Regions from separate parts of the Streptomyces sp. V1I1 genome, predicted to be linked through region 1. Evidence: riboswitches for the same ligand, from Rfam matches in the RefSeq annotation. Region 1 holds a riboswitch; each other region holds the start of a gene.

What was found. Region 1 has a riboswitch for cyclic di-AMP ahead of QFZ67_RS33850 (C40 family peptidase). Riboswitches for the same ligand answer to the same signal wherever they lie in the genome.
Positions count from the first base shown of each region.
Region 2: another riboswitch for cyclic di-AMP. It lies ahead of QFZ67_RS20565 (M23 family metallopeptidase); the one in region 1 lies ahead of QFZ67_RS33850 (C40 family peptidase).
Region 3: another riboswitch for cyclic di-AMP. It lies ahead of QFZ67_RS05400 (M23 family metallopeptidase); the one in region 1 lies ahead of QFZ67_RS33850 (C40 family peptidase).
Region 4: another riboswitch for cyclic di-AMP. It lies ahead of QFZ67_RS09520 (M23 family metallopeptidase); the one in region 1 lies ahead of QFZ67_RS33850 (C40 family peptidase).

Region 1 covers NZ_JAUSZH010000001.1:7,212,589-7,217,660, reverse strand. The annotation lists gene QFZ67_RS33860 (ATP-dependent Clp protease proteolytic subunit) at 26-670, shown strand; gene QFZ67_RS33855 (hypothetical protein) at 678-986, shown strand; cyclic di-AMP (ydaO/yuaA leader) riboswitch at 1,305-1,491, shown strand; gene QFZ67_RS33850 (C40 family peptidase) at 1,494-1,970, shown strand; gene QFZ67_RS33845 (LysE family translocator) at 2,016-2,645, opposite strand; gene QFZ67_RS33840 (LysR family transcriptional regulator) at 2,728-3,639, shown strand; gene QFZ67_RS33835 (ATP-binding protein) at 3,654-4,085, opposite strand; partial or broken gene QFZ67_RS33830 (helix-turn-helix domain-containing protein) at 4,314-5,072, shown strand, end outside.
Region 2 covers NZ_JAUSZH010000001.1:4,353,863-4,358,934, reverse strand. The annotation lists gene QFZ67_RS20575 (PrsW family intramembrane metalloprotease) at 1-1,272, shown strand, start outside; gene QFZ67_RS20570 (aldo/keto reductase) at 1,269-2,216, opposite strand; gene QFZ67_RS20565 (M23 family metallopeptidase) at 2,435-3,499, opposite strand; cyclic di-AMP (ydaO/yuaA leader) riboswitch at 3,511-3,666, opposite strand; gene QFZ67_RS20560 (PP2C family protein-serine/threonine phosphatase) at 3,966-5,072, opposite strand, start outside.
Region 3 covers NZ_JAUSZH010000001.1:1,081,282-1,086,353, reverse strand. The annotation lists gene QFZ67_RS05405 (alpha-galactosidase) at 43-2,133, shown strand; cyclic di-AMP (ydaO/yuaA leader) riboswitch at 2,830-2,983, shown strand; gene QFZ67_RS05400 (M23 family metallopeptidase) at 2,988-3,950, shown strand; gene QFZ67_RS05395 (SGNH/GDSL hydrolase family protein) at 4,111-4,902, shown strand; gene QFZ67_RS05390 (STM4011 family radical SAM protein) at 4,955-5,072, opposite strand, start outside.
Region 4 covers NZ_JAUSZH010000001.1:1,972,118-1,977,189, reverse strand. The annotation lists gene QFZ67_RS09530 (pitrilysin family protein) at 1-1,218, shown strand, start outside; gene QFZ67_RS09525 (M16 family metallopeptidase) at 1,236-2,603, shown strand; cyclic di-AMP (ydaO/yuaA leader) riboswitch at 2,833-2,997, shown strand; partial or broken gene QFZ67_RS09520 (M23 family metallopeptidase) at 3,010-3,782, shown strand; gene QFZ67_RS09515 (GntR family transcriptional regulator) at 3,961-4,638, shown strand; gene QFZ67_RS09510 (HPr family phosphocarrier protein) at 4,787-5,068, opposite strand.

The sequences.
Region 1 (5,072 bases):
ATACCTGCGCGAGGAGAGGTACGTCATGAACCGCCCTGCCCGCCCTGCCGCCCGCTACGTCCTGCCCCAGTTCACCGAGCGCACCATCGGCGGATCCCGCACCCTTGATCCGTACTCCAAGCTGCTCGACGAGCGGATCATCTTCCTCGGCACCGTCGTCGACGACACCGCCGCCAACGATGTGATCGCGCAGTTCCTGCACCTCGAGTACGCCGCCCCGGACCGGGACATCTCCCTCTACATCAACTCCCCCGGCGGCTCACTGAGCGCCATGTCCGCCATCTACGACACGATGCAGGTGGTCACCTGCGACGTGGAGACGACCTGTCTGGGGCAGGCCGCATCGACCGCCGCCCTGCTGCTCGCCGCCGGCGCCCCCGGCAAGCGGATGGCACTGCCCGGTGCCCGGATCGTCGTCCAGCAGCCCGCGTTCGACGAGCCGTTGCAGGGCCAGCCGTCCGATCTGGAGATCCAGGCACAGGAGTTGCTGCGGCTGCGCGCCCAACTCGCCGGGATGCTCGTACGCCACACCGGCCAGAGTCCGGAGCGGATCGCCGCCGACCTGGAGCGCGACAAGATCTTCGAAGCGCAGGACGCCAAGGCCTACGGATTGGTGGACCACGTGATCAAGAACCGCAAGGCGTCGCTCTCCGCCCCCGGTTCCAGGTGAGCGCCCGATGCCGCTACCCGAACTGCCGCCGCTGCCGGCGCTGACCCGCGCCGAGTGCGAGTTCATCGACAGCTATCTCGAAGTCCTCGATCTGCTGGGACGGATCAATCCGGCCCGCTCAACGCACACCTATGGAGCGCTGCGTGCGGCACAGGCGTTGGTCGGCCGGGCCACCGCACTCAAGGACGCCCTGACGCTGATGCATATGCGCGGCGAGAGCGAGGTCCATACGTCGGCCCTCGCCGAGGCGCTCAGGGTTCTCGACGGCGAACGCAGGGCTCGCCGGGTGACGATGCCGCCCGCGTCCATGAGTTGACGAATCCTCCGCTTCCGTCAACGGCCATTGGGGTACCTGCAGTCGTCCCCCATTCGGTGTAGTTGCGGTCTCCTGAACTACTACGGAGAACTTGCGCACCACGACTACCGATCTGGCGGAATGGGCTGTTCCGCTGCTGGTGCGGGAGTCCTCAGGTGTCCGTAGCCGGGCCCCAAATCAACTCTGTCCACCCGAACAGATCAGTGGTGTCGAAGTTCACATACCGCCGTTTCGACTCGGAAATCCGGCGTGGTGTGGGTCAAGATCCCTGGGACGACAAGCCCCCGCCATCCCTGGCGGGGCGGTCCGGGCGGACGCCGAGTCCTGCCGCCGCTCCGGATGTCTGGTCGACAGAAGTGCACCGGCAGGAGTGGAGGACCCAAGCAGTACGGGACATCCGGACAGTCCGGTCGTCCCTTGGGGTGAAGCCGCATTCCGCGGCCGGGCATCTTCGTCCGTCCGAACCCGACAGGTCATCCTTCACAGGCGGCTGACGAAGGGTTGCGCATGACTGCGCAGATTCACGTCCCGTTTTTGCTGACCCGGGCAGGCGCCGTATCGGCCCTGACCCTCGCCGCCGTCGGCGGCTCAGTGCTGGTGCCGGGCGCCGCTTCCGAGGCACTCGCGGCTACGGCCCACGCCAACAAGGCACTTCAGGTTGCCTCTTCCAAGAAGGGAGCGCCGTACAAGTACGGCGCGTCGGGTCCATCCCGGTTCGACTGCTCGGGGCTGACGCTCTATTCGTACAAGAAGGCGGGCAAGAAGCTCCCACGGACCGCCCAGCAGCAGTTCAACAAGACCCGCCATGTCTCGGCGTCCTCGCGCCAGCGAGGGGATCTGGTCTTCTTCCACTCCGGCAGCAGCGTCTACCACGTGGGGATCTACGCCGGCAGCGGCAAGATCTGGCACTCGCCCAAGACGGGCTCCTGGGTGAAGCTCGAGAAGATCTGGACCAAGCGCGTCTGGTACGGCCGGGTGCGCTGACGGCCCGGTGGCGCACCGGGCACGCTCCCGGTGCGCCACACCGCCTCAGTGCGCCAGCGGCTCGGCCAGCAGGGTCACGCCCAGCGCGGTGAGTGCCCCGCCGGTGACGCCTTCCACGGCGCGGGTGGTGCGCGGCCGCCGCAGCCACGTCCCGAGCCGGTCCACCAGCAGCGCCACCGCCGGGAACCAGAGCAGCGCCAGTACGACGACGATCGCGGCAAGCAGCAAGGTGCGCGGCAGCACCGGCGCACCGTCCGGCACGAACTGCGGGAGCAGGCTGAGGAAGAGGACCGGCGCCTTCGGATTGAGGACGTTGGTGAGGAAGCCCTGCCGCAGACTGCGTCCGACGCCGTCGGCCGCCTCGCCCTCCTGGTCCGGCCCGGCGGGCGCCGGACGCAGCGCACCGCGCACCGCCCGTACCCCCAGGTAGAGCACATAGGCGCCGCCCACGATCTGCAGCGTGCGGAACAGCACCGGCACCGCGACCAGAACCGCCGCGAGCCCCGCCACCGCGAGCGCGGTGTGCACCAGCAGTCCCCCGGCGACGCCGACGGCGCAGGCCACGCCCGCGCGCCGGCAGGCGAGGGCGTTGCGTACGACGACCGTGAAATCCGCGCCCGGCATGGCGACCATGCCCGCGGCGACCCCGGTGAAGGCGACGAGTTGTGCGTCCATGGAAACCATCCTGGACCGGAGCAGGCCTTAGCGTGTACTTGCAATCTTCTAGGTCTGCCCAAAGCAATGCTTAAGGGGTGGCATGTACGACCCGACACGGCTGGCGGCGCTGGTGGCGGTCGCCGAGGCCGGTTCGATCACCCGGGCCGCAACCCGCCTGGGCTACACCGCACCCGCGCTCTCCCAGCAACTGGCCAAGCTGGAGCGCGAGGCGGGGGCGACTCTGCTGGTCCGCCACCACCGCGGGGCGCGGCTGACGGCCGCGGGCGAGCTGCTGGCGACACGGGCCCGCCGGGTGCTGGACGAGATGGAGCAGGCGCGGCACGAGCTGGCGCGGCTGGCAGGTCTGTCCGGGGGGCGGCTGCGGGTGGGCACCTTCACGACGGTCGGCATCCATCTGCTGCCGCCGGTGCTGAGCGCGTTTCGCCGTGCGCATCCGGATGTGGAGCTCACCGTCGCGGAGTACGAACCGCCGGCCGGGGTCCTGGCCGTGGCGGCCGGCGATGTGGATCTGGCGCTGACCCATGCGTACGAACCGGGCGAACCGGCGCCGCTGCCCGCGGGTGTGGTGCTGGATCCACTGCTGGTGGAGGAGTTGGTCCTGGTCACGGCGCCCGGCCATGCGCTCGCGGGCGGCTCGGGCCGGCTGCCGGTTGCCGGGCTGGCGGGCCAGCCGCTGATCAGCAGCGCTCCTTCGCATCCGTCGCGCAAGGGGGTCGAGGGGGCCTTGGCGCAGGCGGGGGCGAGCCCCGCCGTGGTCTGCGAGTCCCCGGGCTATGCGCTGGTGTGCGCGCTCGTCAGCGCGGGGCTCGGGGTGGCGGTGGTGCCGGAGATGGTCGCCGCGATGGCCGCGACGCCGCTCGGCGTACGGCAGTTGGAACCGGCGGCGTACCGGCGGACGATCTCGGTGGCACACCGCGGCGAGGAGTCGGGTCCGGCTGCCGAGTCACTGCGGGCTCTGCTGCGCGGCGCGTTCGGCCGCGCGGGAAACTGACCGCCGGGCCGTGATCAGCTCTGCACCGGTACGGTCCACGGCAGGACGATCCAGACGGTCTTGCCGCCCTCCGGGGTCGGGGTGACCAAGAGCTGTCCGCCGCACTCCGCGGTGAGGCTGCGGATGATGACCATGCCGCGGCCGTTGTCCTGGCGGACGGCGGCGGGCAGCCGCTGCGGCCAGCGGGGGTGGCTGTCGGTGACGCCGATGCGCAGCTCCTCGTCCCGCTCGAGACGCAGGTCCACGGTGAAGGTGGGCGACTGGCCGAAGGTGTGCTGGACGGCGTTGGTGGCGAGTTCGGAGACGATCAGCCGGACGGTGTCGACGGCTTCGGTCTCGACCGGCAGGCCCCATTCGGAGATGACATCGGTGGCGTATCTCCGGGCGGCGGAGACCGAGGCGGGGGCGCTCGGCAGAGTGACGGAGGCTTCCTGATGGTCTGCCATGGCGACGCTGTCCCTTTCCCACCGGGGCCGGGCTCCGACTCGTAGCGGATGAATGCGAGGACGGCCACGGATTGCGCTTCGCGCCAGAGTGCCACCTATCGTGCCGTCAGGGGCGGCGATCCACCAAGATGTGCATATATCTGTCGCTCAAAGCGGTGAACTCTGCTACGCGAGACCGTATTTGGGCGGCACACTCACCATTTGGGCACAGTCGGGAAGGAGCGGGAGATGCGGCACGGTCCCGCGGTGCGCCGTCGCAAACTCGGCGAGGAACTGCGGAGGCTGCGCCTGGACGCGGGCCTCACCAGCCGGGACGCAGGGCGGCTGGCGGGCTGGCACCAGTCGAAGGTGAGCCGGATCGAGACCGGCGCCAGCAGGGTCAAGGCAGCCGATGTGACCCTGCTGCTGGAAGTGTACGGCGTCGGTGATCCTCAACTGCGGTCGCTGCTCGAGAACTTGGCGGGCTGCGGCGGACGGCGCGGGCAGCGGCTGGTGGCATGCGTTCCGCGGGCTGATCCCGCCCGAGTACCGGGACTTCATCAGTCTGGAGGCCAATGCATGTGCGGCGCGCACGCTGGAGACCTCGGTGGTGCCGGGCCTGTTGCAGACGCCCGACTACGCACGTGCGGTGACCCGCGCGGCGCTGGAGGAGCTGCCTGTGGAGAGCGTCAACTCGCTGGTGGAGGTGCGGATCGCCCGTCAGTCGGTGCTGCGCGCGGAGAGGCCGCTGGAGCTGAGCGCGGTGCTCGACGAGGCGGCGCTGCGGCGCGAGGTGGGCGGCTGCCGAGTGATGCGCGAGCAACTGCGGCAGCTGGCGGAGACGGCACAACTGCCCCATGTGCGCCTCCAGCTACTGCCGTTCTCGGTCGGCGGCTACGTAGGACTCACCGGCCCTTTCGTTATCTTCTCCTTTATCTTCTCCTTTCCGAACATTTTCGATCTGGGCGTGGTTGTTCGCGACCACTTGACGAGTAGCCTCTACCTCGA
Region 2 (5,072 bases), 2.9 Mb from region 1:
GAGCTGCTCGCCGCTGTGCCGGAGCGTGCCCGCTGGCGCTACAAACCGCGCCGCGCCTCCCAGCTCTGGCGCAACAGGGCGGTACGGGCGGGGGCGCTGATCACCCTCCTCGCCCTCTCCGGCCTCGTCATCCTCGCGCTCGTACGCGAACAGACCGGCACCCAGGGCTTCCTGGTCGGTCTCGGCCTCGCGACCCTTCCCGTCCCGCTCCTCGCCGCGGCCTTCCGCTGGCTGGACCGGGTCGAGCCGGGTCCCTGGAAGAACCTTCTGTTCGCCTTCGCCTGGGGCGCCTTCGCCGCCGCCCTCGTCGCGATCATCGCGAACACCTTCGCGACCCGCTGGATAGCCACCGCCACCGCCGATCCGGCGAGCGCGGACACGCTCGGCGCGACGGTGATCGCCCCGATCGTCGAGGAGAGCGCGAAGGCCACGGCGATCCTGCTGATCTTCATCTTCCGCAGACGGGACTTCACCGGGATCGTCGACGGCGTGGTCGTGGCCGGTTTCACCGCGACCGGCTTCGCCTTCACCGAGAACATCCTCTACCTGGGCAGCGCCTTCGGCGAGGACCAGGAGATAGGCACATCGGGGTTCGCCTCGGTGACCGCGGCGACCTTCTTCGTACGCGTCGTCATGTCGCCGTTCGCGCACCCGCTCTTCACCGTGCTGACCGGCATCGGCTTCGGGATCGCCGCGCTCGCCGCCCAGCGCCAGCGCATCCGCCGGATCGCGCTGCCGCTGCTCGGCCTCGCCCTCGCCATGGGCATGCACGCCCTGTGGAACGGCTCGTCGTCGCTCTTCGGCCCGTGGGGCTTCTACGCCGTGTACGGAGCGTTCATGGTCCCTGTCTTCGGGCTGCTGACCTGGCTGACGGTCTGGACCCGGCAGCGCGAACTGCGCACGATATCCACCGAGCTGCCCGCGTACGCCGCGGCCGGCTGGCTGACCGCCGCCGAGCCGCGCGCGCTCTCCTCGATGCGGGCGCGCACGATGGCCCGCGACGTCGCCCGGCGTGCGCACGGACCGGCCGCCGCACACGCGGTGTCGGAGTACCAGCGGTTCGCGACGTCCCTGGCCTTTCTGCGCCACCGGGCCCACCGCGGCGCGGCGGGCCCGGACTTCGCGGAGCGCGAGCAGGAGCTGCTGCACCACCTGTGGCAGCGCAAGGACGTCGCCGGTCCCGCGCTGACGTACGCGGCACGGGCGACGGGCCGGGTGTGGACGCCGCCGCCGTACCGCGACTACGGCGGCTACAACCCGTACCGCGGCTAGCTCGCCGACGCCGCGGTCAGCTCGGCCAGCTCGTCGGCCGTCAGCTCCAGCTCGGCGACCGCGGTCAGCGCGGGCAGCTGCTCGACCGTGCGGGCCGAGGCGATCGGCGCGACGACTGTCGGCTGCGCGGCCAGCCAGGCGAGCGCGACGGTCGCGACCTGCGCGCCACGGGCCCGGGCGACCTTGTCGAGCGCGGCGAGGACCGCCAAACCCCGCCCGGTCTCCAGATGCTTGCCGGCGCCCGCGGCCCGTGCGCTGTCCACCGGCACACCCGGCCGGTACTTGCCGGTGAGGAAGCCGGAGGCGAGCGCGGAGTAGGGGACGGCGGCGAGCCCGGCACGGGCGGCGGTGTCCCGCAGCCCGCCTTCGTACGTGTCGCGGGAGACGAGGTTGTAGTGCGGTTGCAGCGCGACATAACGGGCGAGCCCCTCGCGCTCCGAGAAGTCCAGGGACGCCTGGAGCCGCTCGGCGCTGAGGTTGGAGGCGGCGATGGCACGGACCTTGCCGTCCTGCACCAGCTGGTCGAGGGCGGTGATGATCTCCTCGACGGGGACCCTCGGGTCGTCGAAGTGCGTGTAGTACAGGTCGATGTAGTCGGTACGCAGCCGCTTCAGGGATTCCTCGGCCGCGGCCCTGATGGTAGTGGCGGAGAGCCCCCGGTACTGAGGGTGCGCGCCGACCTTGGTCGCGACGACGACGTCGGAACGGTTGCCGCGCGCGGCGAGCCAGTTGCCGATGACGGTCTCGGACTCGCCGCCCTCGTGGCCCGGCGCCCAGGAGGAGTACGCGTCGGCAGTGTCGACGAAGTTGCCGCCGACGGCGGCGTACGCGTCGAGCACGGCGAAGGACTGCGCCTGGTCGGCGGTCCAGCCGAAGACATTGCCGCCGAGGGCGAGCGGGGAGACGGCGATGTCGGACGAACCGAGGGTCCGAAGAGAAGTCATGGGTTGATCAACGACCGTGGTGGCGCGCGCTATTCCGGTCCACGCGCTCTTCCGGTCCACGCGCTCTTCCGGTCCACGCGCTCTTCCGGTCCACGCGCTCTTCCGGTCCACGCGCTCTTCCGGTCTACGCGCTCTTCCGGTCTACGGTCTACGCGCTGTACCGGCAGCTCTGGCGTCGGGGGGTGTGCGCCAGAGCTGCCGGGGACTGTGGCGCACGATCAGATGCTGAGACCCTTGCCACGCAGCCATGCCATCGGGTCGAGCCCCGACCCGCCCGGCGTGTGGACCTCCAGGTGCAGGTGCGGGCCCGTCACATTGCCCGTCGCGCCGACGCGGCCGATCGTCTCGCCCGTCGTCACCTTCTGGCCGGCGCTGACCGAGATCGAGGACTGGTGGGCGTACCAGACCTCCGTGCCGTCTTCGAGCTCCAGCACCGTGCGGTAGCCGTAAGAGCCGGACCAGCCCGCCGACTTGACGGTGCCGCTGTGCACCGCCTTGATCGGCGTGCCCGTCGGAGCCGCGAAGTCCAGGCCGGTGTGGTAGCCCGAGGACCACATGGAGCCGGACTCGCCGAACGTGGAGGTGATCGTGTACGAGGAGGTGGGCAGGGCGTAGCTTTTCGCGAGCTGGGCCAGCCGCTCGGCCTCCGCCTTGGCCGCCGCGGCCTTCTCGGCCGCGAGCTTCTCGGCCTCGGCCTTGGCCTCCGCCGCGGTCTGCTGCTTCGCGGCCTCCGCCGCGGCCTTCTCGGCCGCGAGCTTCTCCGCGGCCGCCTTCGCCTCGGCGTCCGCCTCCGCCTGCTGCTGCTCGGCCTGCTGGAGAATGCGGGCGCGCAGCGCCTCACCGGCGCCGGCCGCCCTGTCGACTCCGGCCTCGGTGCCGGAGTCCGTGGCGAGGCTCATCGCCGTGAGCGGGGCCGCGTTCACGTTCCCCGCGTCGGCGTCCGACGCGTCGTCGGACATCAGGGAGCCCACGCCCGGCAGGGACTTGGCGTCGGGCAGGTTGTCCGCGATCGAGTCGGGGAGCGATATGGAGACCGGCGGCTTCGCCTGCGCGGTGGCCATGCCGCCCGCGCCTACCGCGGCGATCACGCCGACGCCGAGCACCGTGGAGCTGCGGGCGAGCCCGCCGCGCTGCTTCATGACGCGGTGCCGGCCGCGCACCGGACGGACGGAGTCCTCGGTGGGGTTCCATTCCTCCCATGCCCGCTCCGCCGGTTCGTCGCCGAAGAATTCAGTTTCCAGGGTTCCGAAGGGTGCTTCGGGGGCAGGCTTGTTGGACGCCACGGAGGCGTGCTCCTTTCCTTCCTTCTCGCCTACCGGGTTAGCTGACGGGTTCGGAGCAGGAAGGTCTCCTACGAGCGCCTCGACCGCGGAAAGAGCGGCAAAAGGTGCCCGATTCACCCCAATTGGTGGTTCCCCGGTTCCCTTGCGGGATTCGGCGCGTGCGCACGGTGCCGTCTCTAGCGACGACTGGGACGACCGCGCTGCGTTATCGAACGTTAATAGACTCCGGGGTCGTATTCCAAGCTGTTCCGACTGATCATTAACGACTTTGACAGGGACTTACCAGGACACAAACGGCCGGAGTCGGGCGACTTGATCTACTCTCGGACCAGGACCTTCATCTGACAGTGCTTCAAATGTTATGCGGAGGGGTGTGCTTCGACTACGCACGGTGCCGGGTCCTGCGTCGGACGCGTCGGGCACGTGGCCGCGTCCTGCGTCGGGCCCATCGCCGCGCGATGGGCCTTCACTTGCTCCGGCGCTCCGAACCTGCAAGGGCTCTGACCACCGGCACGATCCTGCGGCGGTCCGGCTGCCCCTCGGTGGGGCGGCTGACCGCCAGCAGCGCCATGTCGTCCGTGGCCCCACCGCGCGTATGCCGTCGTACGTCGTCGACGAGCACGTCCAGCAGCTCCTCGGGCCCTGGAAAGAGCCGGCCCGCAAGCCGCTCGCCGGGGTCGTAGAAGACGCCGCTCGCGTCGCGCGCCTCGGAGAGACCGTCCGTGTAGAGGAGCAACGTGGCCCCGGGGGGCAGCGGATGCGCATCCGACCGGTCCGGCCACGCCCCCAGTTCGCCCATTCCGAGCGGCAGCGCGGCCTGGGTCGGCTCCAGGATGTCCACGTCCCCGTCGGCGTACAGCACCAGCGGTTCCGGATGGCCCCGGTTCACTACCCGCAAGACGCCCTCGCCGTGCGGGATCTCGGCGAGCACGGCGGTGGTGAACCCCTCGACCGCGTCCAGTTCGTCCCGCCGCGTGCCCTCACGCGCCAGCGCCCGCTCAAGACGCGCGGCGACCCCTTCGAGCGAACCCTCCTGCTCGGCAGCCTCCCGGAACGCCCCGAGGATCACGGCCACCGTTTCGACCGCCTCCAGCCCCTTGCCCCGTACGTCTCCGACCACCAGCCGCACCCCGAAGGGCGTGTCCTGTACGGCGAAGAGGTCGCCGCCGATGAAGGCGTCGGCCTGCGCCGCCTCGTACCGCGCGGCGATGTGCAGCCCGGCGATCCGGGCTGCGGGGGCGGGCAGCACGGCGCGCTGGGCGGCCTCGGCGATCACCCGGGCGGAGGCGAGGCGCTCACGGCTGAGTCTTACGAGGCGGTTGATGAGCAGGGCGAGCCCGGCGACGGTGAGCACGGTGAACAGCTCGGTGAACGACGTGACCTCGGACACGGTCTCGTTGTAGTAGCGCAGACCGAGCACGGACAGGGTCGCCGCGATGCCGGTCAGCAGGGTGGCGATCCAGGAGGAGAAGGGCGCGGCGATCAGCGGGGCGGCCGCGAAGAACGGCACGGCCGTGAATCTGGGCGGGGTGAAGTAGTCGAAGACAAGACCGCCGACGATCATCAGCGTGGG
Region 3 (5,072 bases), 6.1 Mb from region 1:
TGTGCGGGCCTGTGCGGACCTGTGAGTATCTGAGGGGTCGGGATGATCGAGAGCGTTGGCAAGGGGCGTACGTGGGTTCTCTCCGGACCCACGAGCAGTTATGCGCTGCACCTCACGGACGACGACGAACTGCTGCATCTCCATTGGGGCTCCCGGATTTCCGGCGCCGACGCGGAGGCGCTCGCGGACCGGGTACTGCCGCCCTACTGGCCCTTCGAGTCGCAGCTCGACGGGCACGAGGAGTACCCGGTCGAGGGCGGACCCCGCTTCGTACGCCCGGCGCTCTCCGTCCGTACGCCAGAAGTACGCGGCACGGAGTGGACCTTCGCCGGTCACGCGGTGGACGGCGACGAACTGCGGCTCCGCTTCACCGATGCCGTACACGGCCTCGGCCTCACCCTGCACCACCGGATGCGCGACGACGCGGACATCATCGAGCGCTGGGTCACCGTCGCCCACGAGGGCGACGGCCCCGACCTGGAGCTGCTGCGGGCCGACGCCGCCGCCTGGACGCTGCCGCAGCGCGACCGCTGGCGGCTCAGCCAGCTGCACGGCCGCTGGGCCGCCGAGTCGCTGCTCGTACGGTCGGAGCTGACGTACGGCGAGAAGGTGATCGGCAGCCGTCGCGGCCACACCGGGCACCAGCATCTGCCGTGGGTCGCGCTGGACGCGGAGGGGGCCACGGAGGAGCGAGGCGAGGTGTACGCCTGTGCCCTCGGCTGGTCCGGGTCCTGGCGGATCTCCGTACAGCAGCTGCCCGACGGTCTCGTGCAGATCACCGGCGGCGCGGGCTACGACGAATCGGGACTGCTGCGGCTCGCGCCCGGGCAGTCGTACACCTCGCCCGTCTTCGCCGGGCTGTGGACCGACGGCGGATTCGGCGGGGCCAGCCGGGCCTGGCACGCCTGGCAGCTGGCGCATGTCATCCCCGACGCGGCGACCGAGCGGCCCGTCCTTTACAACTCCTGGGAAGCGACCGGTTTCGACATCTCCGAGGAGCAGCAGCGGGCGCTCGCGCAGCGGGCCGCGGCCATGGGCGTCGAGCTGTTCGTGGTGGACGACGCGTGGTTCGGGCAGCGCACCAGCGACCGCGCCGGGCTCGGCGACTGGACGCCCAACGCCGAGCGCTTCCCGAAGGGGCTGGGGCCGCTCGCCGACGAAGTGCACGCGCTGGGAATGCAGTTCGGCATCTGGGTCGAGCCGGAGATGGTCAACGCAGACAGCGACCTCTACCGCGCGCACCCCGACTGGGTGCAGCACCACCCGGGCCGCGCCAGGACCGAATTCCGCAACCAGCTCGTGCTGAACCTCGCGCGCGAGGACGTACAGGCCTATCTCTGGGAGCAGTTGGACACGCTGCTCAGCAGCGCGCCCATCGACTATGTGAAGTGGGACTTCAACCGCTGCTTCACGGACGCCGGCTGGCCCGGCGAGGAGTACCCGCAGAAGCTGTGGGTCGAGCATGTGCACGCGCTGTACGCACTCCTTGACCGGCTGCGGGCCGCGCATCCGTCCGTCGCCTTCGAGTCGTGCTCGGGCGGCGGCGGCCGGATCGACCTCGGCATCCTCTCCCGCACCGACCAGGTGTGGACCTCCGACAACACCGATCCGCTGGACCGCCTCGCCATCCAGCAGGGCTTCACCCAGCTGCACCCGGCTCGGGTCATGGCGGCCTGGGTCACCGACAGCCCCAACGTCCAGCTCAACGGCCGGTTCAGCACGCTCCGCTTCCGCTTCGTCAGCGCGATGGCCGGTGTTCTCGGGGTCGGCGGCGACCTCACCGAGTGGACCGATGAGGAACTCGCCGAGGCACGCGGCTGGGTGGACCTGTACAAGAAGATCAGGCCGCTGGTGCAGCACGGCGAGCTGCATCGGCTGCGGGCGCCCGAGGGCGGGCTGAGCGCCGTGCAGTACGTACGCGGCGACGAGAGCGTTGTCCTCGCCTGGCTCCAGGCACAGCACTACGGCGAGCAGCCGCCCAGGCTCAGGCTGCGCGGCCTCGACCCGGCAGCCGCCTACGAGTGCCTGGACACCGGCGCCGTACACCGGGGGGCCGTACTCCTGCACCACGGATTGCACCCCGGGCTCAAGGGCGACATGGACGCCACCGTGATCCGGCTGCGCCGCCGCTGATTCGACTCGCCGGGGCGCGGCTTACCTCCGTAGCCCGCTGCAACGAATTTCGGCGACTGCTCCGGCTCAAGCCTGCCGCGGATTTCGAGGAACCGATTTTCGCCTTCGGCGACACCGAATTCAGGATCTTCGTCCTGCACTCATCCCGCGCGCCGCGGGCACCTCCGGTTCGGCGCGATCGCGGCGTCCTTCGCTACGACGCCCCCGTGGCCTCCGCGGACCGGCTCCACCCTTCGGAGACCCCGTCGATCGTCGACGACGGCATTTTGTCCAGTTTTGCGGTAGAGGAGGGGGGCTAGTCGCCGAGCGGGGGTGGCGGTTCGCGGAAGAATTCCTGCGATGCTGGCAGGAATAGGGGGCAAGTGAGAGTGATCGGTCGATCGTCATTAAATGACGCTTCTGTCCGAATTGGCCCGTTCGGCATAACGTGCCCCGTATACAGGGGAGATGGGGTCCGGCCCGTGAGCAGGATCATATCCGTGACGGTGTGTGGTGGTCCGTCGGAGCCGAACTCCGTTGCCGGAAGGGTAGTTGAGATCCGGTCGAGATCCACATTTTACGGAGCGTAACCGGAATTCTGCGGCGATATCGCACGGATCATTGGCCCGGGAAAGTGATGGCTTGTACCCGCCCGTCCGTCTCGCTTACGTTCCCGTCAATCCGGACGGACCGCCTAATCCTGCCGCCGACCGGAATTCGAAAAATCCACCCACGCGTGGCAGGAGCGGGGGACCCAGGTAGTTCGCCATTCCGGAGTTCCGGACGGCTCGGGGTTAAGTCGCGCATTTGCGCGGCCGGGCATCTCCAGCCCGAACCCGACAGCTCACCTCGTAGGCGCCGGAGAGGAATGCGCCATGCCCGCAAAGGGTAAGCACCGCCGTCCCAAGACCAGCCCGATCACGCGCGGCTTCGTCGCCGCCGGCACGGGTGGCGCCGCCATCGCGCTTCCGCTGATGGGTGCCACCGGCGCCCACGCGGCGGGCAAGGCCGCTCCCGCCGTGGCGCCCGCTACGGCAGTGACCGCCGCCGCGGCCCCGGCGGCAGCCAAGCCGGCCGCCGTCCCCACCACGTACTCCGTCGTCTCCGGTGACTACCTGGCCAAGATCGCCAAGGAGCACGATGTGCGCGGCGGCTGGAAGAAGCTGTACGAGGACAACCGTGAGCAGGTCGGCGACAACCCGTCGCTGATCCACCCGGGCCTCAAGCTGACCCTCGGCGCGAAGTCGAAGGCGAAGGCTCCGGAGAAGGCGCAGCCGCGCCAGGAGAGCCAGGACCGGTCCGAGTCCAAGGCCGAGTCGAAGGCCGAGTCGAAGGCCAAGTCGAAGTCCAAGGGCTCCTCCGACTCCGGCTCGGACTCCTCCGCGCAGTCCTCCTCCGGCGACTCCGCGAGCGCCTCGCAGATCAGCAGCTCCGGCTTCACCGCCCCCGTCGACGGCGCGAACGTCACCACCCCCTACCGCATGACCGGCGCCATGTGGTCCAGCGGCTACCACACCGGTGTCGACTTCGCGGCCTCTTCCGGCACCACCGTCAAGGCCGTCGGCGCGGGCACCGTCGTCTCCGCCGGCTGGGGCGGCGCGTACGGCAACGAGGTCGTCATCCAGCACAGCGACGGCACCTACTCGCAGTACGCCCACCTCTCCTCGCTCGCCGTATCCGCCGGCCAGAGCGTGAGCGGCGGCCAGCAGATCGGCCTCTCCGGTTCCACCGGCAACTCCAGCGGCCCGCACCTGCACTTCGAGATCCGCACCGGCCCGAGCTACGGCTCGGACGTCGACCCGCTGGCGTACCTGCGCCAGTACGGCGTCTCCATCTGAGGCACAGACAGCACACCGTTCTCGACTCCCCCCGTCCGGCGGCGCGGGGGAGTCGGCGTATTCCGGGTTGGACGAAACTTGACCGGTGGCAAAGATCACCCCTCGTCAACCCTTCCTTACGGTCGCGTAGGTCACATCCGTAAGGGAAAGATGTGGCCTCGTGGCAGACGATTCGAGAACAGGGAAAAAGGGTGCATTCGGGTCGTACGCGGCTATCGGTGACAGCTTCACCGAAGGCGTCGGAGACCCGGGTCCGACCGGGATGTACGTCGGCTGGGCGGACCGGTTCGCGGTCCTGCTCGACGACCGGACGCCGGAGCACACCTTCAGGTACGCGAACCTCGCCGTACGCGGGCGTCTCCTCGACCAGATCGTCGAGGAGCAGGTGCCGAGGGCGAAGGAACTCGCCCCGGATCTGGTGACGTTCTGCGCCGGCGGCAACGACATCATCCGGCCTGGCACCGACCCCGACGACGTGGCCGAGCGCTTCGAGCGCGCCGTCGCCGACCTCACGAGCGCGATCGGCACGGTCATGGTGACCACCGGATTCGACACGCGCGGGGTGCCGGTGCTGCGCCATCTGCGCGGCAAGATCGCCACGTACACCGCGCATGTACGGGCCATTGCCGACCGCTACGACTGCCCCGTGCTCGACCTCTGGTCGCTCAAGTCGGTCCAGGACAGGCGGGCCTGGGACACCGACCGGCTGCATCTGTCGCCCGAGGGACACACCCGGGTCGCGCTGCGCGCCGCCCAGGTACTCGGACTCGATGTGCCCGCCGACCCCGACCAGCCGTGGCCGCCCCAGCCGCCGCGCGGCCCGCTCGAAGTGCGCCGTGACGACATCCACTGGGCGCGCGAGCACCTGGTGCCGTGGATCGGCCGACGGCTGCGCGGCGAGAGCTCCGGCGACCACGTCGAGGCCAAGCGCCCGAACCTGCTGCCCCTGTGACGGCAGCGGGGCGGGGTGCGCGGCGCCCGCGACCCCGACCGCGGCACGGCCGCTATGCACCGGCTGCGCGCCGAGGTGCTGTGAGGCTGACGGGGATCGGCTTTCCCGCTCCGCACGACGGCTGAGTAGCGGCGGGCACGGCCGGGATCCGCTCCAGGACACCGCCCGCG
Region 4 (5,072 bases), 5.2 Mb from region 1:
TCACGCCACGAGGTCAAGGGCCGTACCGGCCTCGCCCACCTCTTCGAGCACCTGATGTTCCAGGGCTCGGGCCAGGTGAAGGGGAACGGCCACTTCGAGCTGGTGCAGGGCGCCGGTGGCTCGCTGAACGGCACCACCAGCTTCGAGCGCACCAACTACTTCGAGACGATGCCCACACACCAGCTGGAGCTGGCGCTCTGGCTGGAAGCCGACCGGATGGGCTCGCTGCTCGCCGCGCTCGACGACGAGTCGATGGAGAACCAGCGCGACGTCGTCAAGAACGAGCGCCGCCAGCGGTACGACAACGTTCCGTACGGCACGGCCTTCGAGAAGATGACCGCCCTCGCCTACCCCGAGGGCCACCCGTACCACCACACGCCGATCGGTTCGATGGCCGACCTGGACGCGGCGACCCTCGAGGACGCCCGCACCTTCTTCCGCACGTACTACGCGCCGAACAACGCCGTGCTGTCGGTCGTCGGCGACATCGACCCGGAGCAGACGCTCGCCTGGATCGAGAAGTACTTCGGCTCCATCCCGGCCCATGACGGAAAGCAGCCGCCCCGTGACGGATCGCTGCCCCAGATCATCGGCGAGCAGCTGCGCGAGGAGGTTGTCGAGGAGGTCCCGGCCCGTGCGCTGATGGCCGCCTACCGGCTGCCCCACGACGGCACGCGCGAGTGCGACGCCGCCGATCTGGCGCTGACCGTCCTCGGCGGTGGCGAGTCGTCCCGGCTGCACAACCGTCTGGTGCGCCGTGACCAGACGGCTGTCGCGGCCGGCTTCGGCCTGCTGCGGCTGGCCGGCGCGCCCTCGCTCGGCTGGCTGGACGTCAAGACGTCCGGCGGCGTCGAGGTTCCGCAGATCGAGGCCGCGGTCGACGAGGAGCTCGCGCGGTTCGCCGCCGAGGGCCCCACGCCCGAGGAGATGGAGCGCGCGCAGGCCCAGTTGGAGCGCGAGTGGCTGGACCGGCTGGGTACCGTCGCTGGCCGCGCCGACGAACTGTGCCGGTACGCAGTGCTGTTCGGTGACCCGCAGCTCGCGCTGACCGCCGTGCAGCGGGTGCTGGACGTCACCGCCGAGGAGGTGCAGGCGGTCGCCAAGGCCCGGCTGCGCCCGGACAACAGGGCAGTGCTGGTCTACGAGCCCATCTCGGCCGACGACGGCGAGGGCGACGACAGCGACGAGACCGACGAGCACGAGGGGACCGACCAGTGAGCGACGCTGCCGTGACCATGCAGTTCAACCCGCAGCCGGCCGCGGGAGAGGCCCGGCCCTGGGCGTTCCCCGCCCCCGAGCGCGGCACGCTGGACAACGGGCTGACGGTGCTGCGCTGCCACCGTCCCGGCCAGCAGGTGGTGGCCGTCGAGATCTGCCTCGACGCGCCGCTGGACGCCGAGCCGGAGGGCCTCGACGGCGTCGCCACGATCATGGCGCGCGCCCTGTCGGAGGGAACCGACAAGCACTCCGCGGAGGAGTTCGCGGCCGAGCTGGAGCGCTGCGGAGCGACGCTCGACTCGCACGCCGACCACCCCGGCGTCCGCGTCTCCCTGGAGGTCCCGGTCTCCCGGCTGCCCAAGGCGCTCGGCCTGCTCGCCGAGGCGCTGCGCGCACCCGCCTTCGCGGACAGCGAGGTGGAGCGGCTCGTACGCAACCGTCTCGACGAGATCCCGCACGAGACGGCCAATCCGGGCCGCCGTGCCGCCAAGGAGCTCTCCAAGCAGCTCTTTCCGGCCTCCCTGCGCATGTCGCGCCCCCGTCAGGGCACGGAGGAGACCGTGGCCCGGATCGACTCCGCGGCCGTGCGGGGCTTCTACGAGGCGCATGTGCGGCCCGCCACGGCCACCGCGGTGATCGTCGGCGACCTCACCGGGGTGGACCTGGACGCCGTGCTGGCGGACACCCTCGGCACCTGGAAGGGCGACAGTGCCACGCCCCGTCCCGTACCGCCGATCACGGCCGACGACACGGGCCGCGTGGTCATCGTGGACCGGCCGGGCGCCGTGCAGACGCAGCTGCTGATCGGCCGCATCGGGGCGGACCGGCACGACCGCGTCTGGCCCGCGCAGGTGCTCGGCGCGTACTGCCTGGGCGGCACCCTCACCTCCCGTCTGGACCGCGTGCTGCGCGAGGAGAAGGGCTACACCTACGGCGTACGGGCCTTCGGCCAGGTGCTGCGGTCCGCCCCCGACGGGTCGGGCGCCGCGATGCTCGCCATCAGCGGCTCGGTGGACACCCCCAACACCGGACCGGCGCTGGAGGACCTCTGGAAGGTGCTGCGTACGCTGGCGGCCGAGGGGCTCACCGACGCCGAGCGGGATGTCGCCGTGCAGAACCTGGTGGGCGTCGCCCCGCTGAAGTTCGAGACGGCGGCGTCCGTCGCGGGCACGCTAGCCGATCAGGTCGAGCAGTCCCTCCCGGACGACTACCAGGCGCAGTTGTACGTAAGGCTGGCCGAGACCGGCACCGTGGAGGCGACGGCCGCGGCCGTCAACGCCTTCCCCGTGGACCGGCTTGTCACGGTGCTCGTCGGCGACCCCTCGCAGATCGAGGAGCCGGTCAGGGCACTGGGCATCGGTGAAGTGACCGTTGTCACGGGCTGATTGACCGCAAGACGATCGGTCATACCTGGCAAGCAACTTAAAACAGACAAGCGGAACCCCGGCCTCCAAAGCGACGCCGGGGTTCTGTCTTATGCCCGGTTTGTTGGAGAGGCTGCCTGTCTGCCCTGTGGCATGCACTACAAAAGGGCCTGTCTGTTTGGTGAATGAAAGATGCCCCGCCTAGCGTCGGTCCGGCTGTCCGCCAGTTGCCCGCCGCACCCGCGGCATCGGACAGTCATCGCCGAGTCCCCGTCAGGCGCGAGCCTGGGGAGCCGGGGACCCACTCAGTCCCTGGGGTGAATCGGACGCCTTCGCACCCGTGCGGAGGGGCCCGTAGGAGACCTTCCTGCTCCGAACCCGTCAGCTAACCCGGTAGGCGAGAAGGAAGGAAAGGATCAGCCACTACATGGCGTTCACCCGTGCCACCGGGAAGCACCGTGCCCCGAGCCGCCTGACGCGCAAGAGCGCGAGCATGGCGGGCGTCGCGGCCCTTGCCACCACCGGCGTCATCGGAACCCTCGCTTCCCCGGCGCTCGCCGCCGAGCCCGGTGCCACCGCGGTCGAGGACACCGGCCTGACTCAGATCGTGGCCGCCGACTCGCTCGCCGACCAGATCGCCGACCAGGCCGCCGCCCAGAAGCAGGAGGCCGCCGAGGCCGCCGCCAAGGCGAAGGCCGAGGCTGAGGCCAAGCGCAAGGCCGAGGCCCGCGCCAAGGCTGCCCGCGAGGCCAAGGAGCGCGCCGCCCGCGAGGCCGAGCGCAAGCGCCTCAACTCCTTCGTCTCGCCGATCTCCGGCTCGTACGTCTCCACCGGCTACAAGACCGGCGGCGCCATCTGGTCTTCCGGCAGCCACACAGGCATCGACTTCCACGCGGCGTCCGGTACCACCGTGCACGCGGTCGGCTCCGGCACCGTCGTCGAGGCCGGCTGGGGCGGCGCATACGGCAACAACGTCGTGATCAAGATGAACGACGGCTCGTACACGCAGTACGGCCATCTCTCGTCGATCAGCGTCTCGGTGGGTCAGAGCGTCACCCCTGGCCAGCGGATCGGCCTCTCCGGAGCGACCGGCAACACCACACTGGGGCGCACCTCCACTTCGAGGCCCGCACCAGCGCGGAGTACGGCTCCGACATCAACCCGGTCGCGTACCTGCGCGCGCACGGCGTCGGCGTCTGAGCGACACCCGAGCGGACGAAGGCCCCGGCCGCCGCCGGGGCCTTCGGCGTTCGGTCCTCTGGCCAAAAGATATCCATGAATTTCCAGGTGCCATCGGAAAATCCGGCTCACTGCAATAGAGTCACCGAACAGGCGTCAATCGGCTGCGTTTCGCGCGGATTAAAGCGGAGGTTCGGTCATGCGCATTCCCGCGCACTCGGTATGCACGGCGATCCGCGACGACATCGTCTCCGGTGTATTCGAGCGCGGCAGCCGGCTCACTGAGGAGCAGCTGGCGCGCCGCTACGGCGTCTCCCGGGTCCCCGTGCGCGAGGCCCTGCGCACGCTGGAGTCCGAGGGCTTCGTCACCACCCGCCGCCACGCCGGCGCCTGCGTAGCCGAGCCCACCGAGCAGGAGGCGGCCGACCTGCTGGAGGTCCGGATGCTGCTGGAGCCGCTGGGCGCTGCTCGGGCCGCCCAGCGCCGTACGGAAGCCCACCTCAAAGTCCTGCGCGGTCTGGTCAGACTGGGGCAGGAGCGGGCCCGCCGCGGCCAGGGCGAGGATCTGCGCTCGCTGGGCGGCTGGTTCCACGAGACGCTCGCCCAGGCCTCCGGCAGCCCCGGCCTGACCGCCCTGCTCACCCAGCTGCGGCACAAGATCACCTGGATGTACGCCGTCGACCAGCCCGCCAAGCCCATCGAGTCCTGGGCCGAGCACGGCGCGATCGTGGACGCCGTGGCGCGCGGCGATGTGGAACGGGCGCGGGCGCTGACCGCCCTGCACGCGGAGCGGGCCACGGCCGCGCACCGGCTGCGCCGTCCCGAGCGGGTGAGGACTTCGCAACATGCCGTAAACACCGCGAGCGCCCGCAATTAACAGCCGCACCGTATACAAAGAGAAGATATTCGCGGGGCGGCTTTTATGCTGCCCGAATTCATGGTGCCCGGACCGCGAAAAAGTGGAGCCACGGTCTCCCGAATTCGGGATGCCGTGGCTCCGTCGTCGAGCAATTCGACTGGCAGGTTCAGACGGTCTCGGGAAGCTCTTCGAGCCCCTCGGCGACCAGCTTGGCCAGACGGTCCAGGGCGGCGTCGGCGCCGTCCGCGTCGGAAGCGAGCACGATCTCCTCGCCGCCATGAGCGCCCAGGCCGAGCACCGCGAGCATGGAGGCGGCATTGACCGGGTTGCCGTCAGCCTTGGCGATCGTCAACGGGACGCCGGCGGCCGTGGCGGCACGGACGAAGATGGAAGCGGGGCGGGCGTGAAGGCCCTCGGCCCAGCCGACATTGACGCGGCGCTCAGCCATGGTG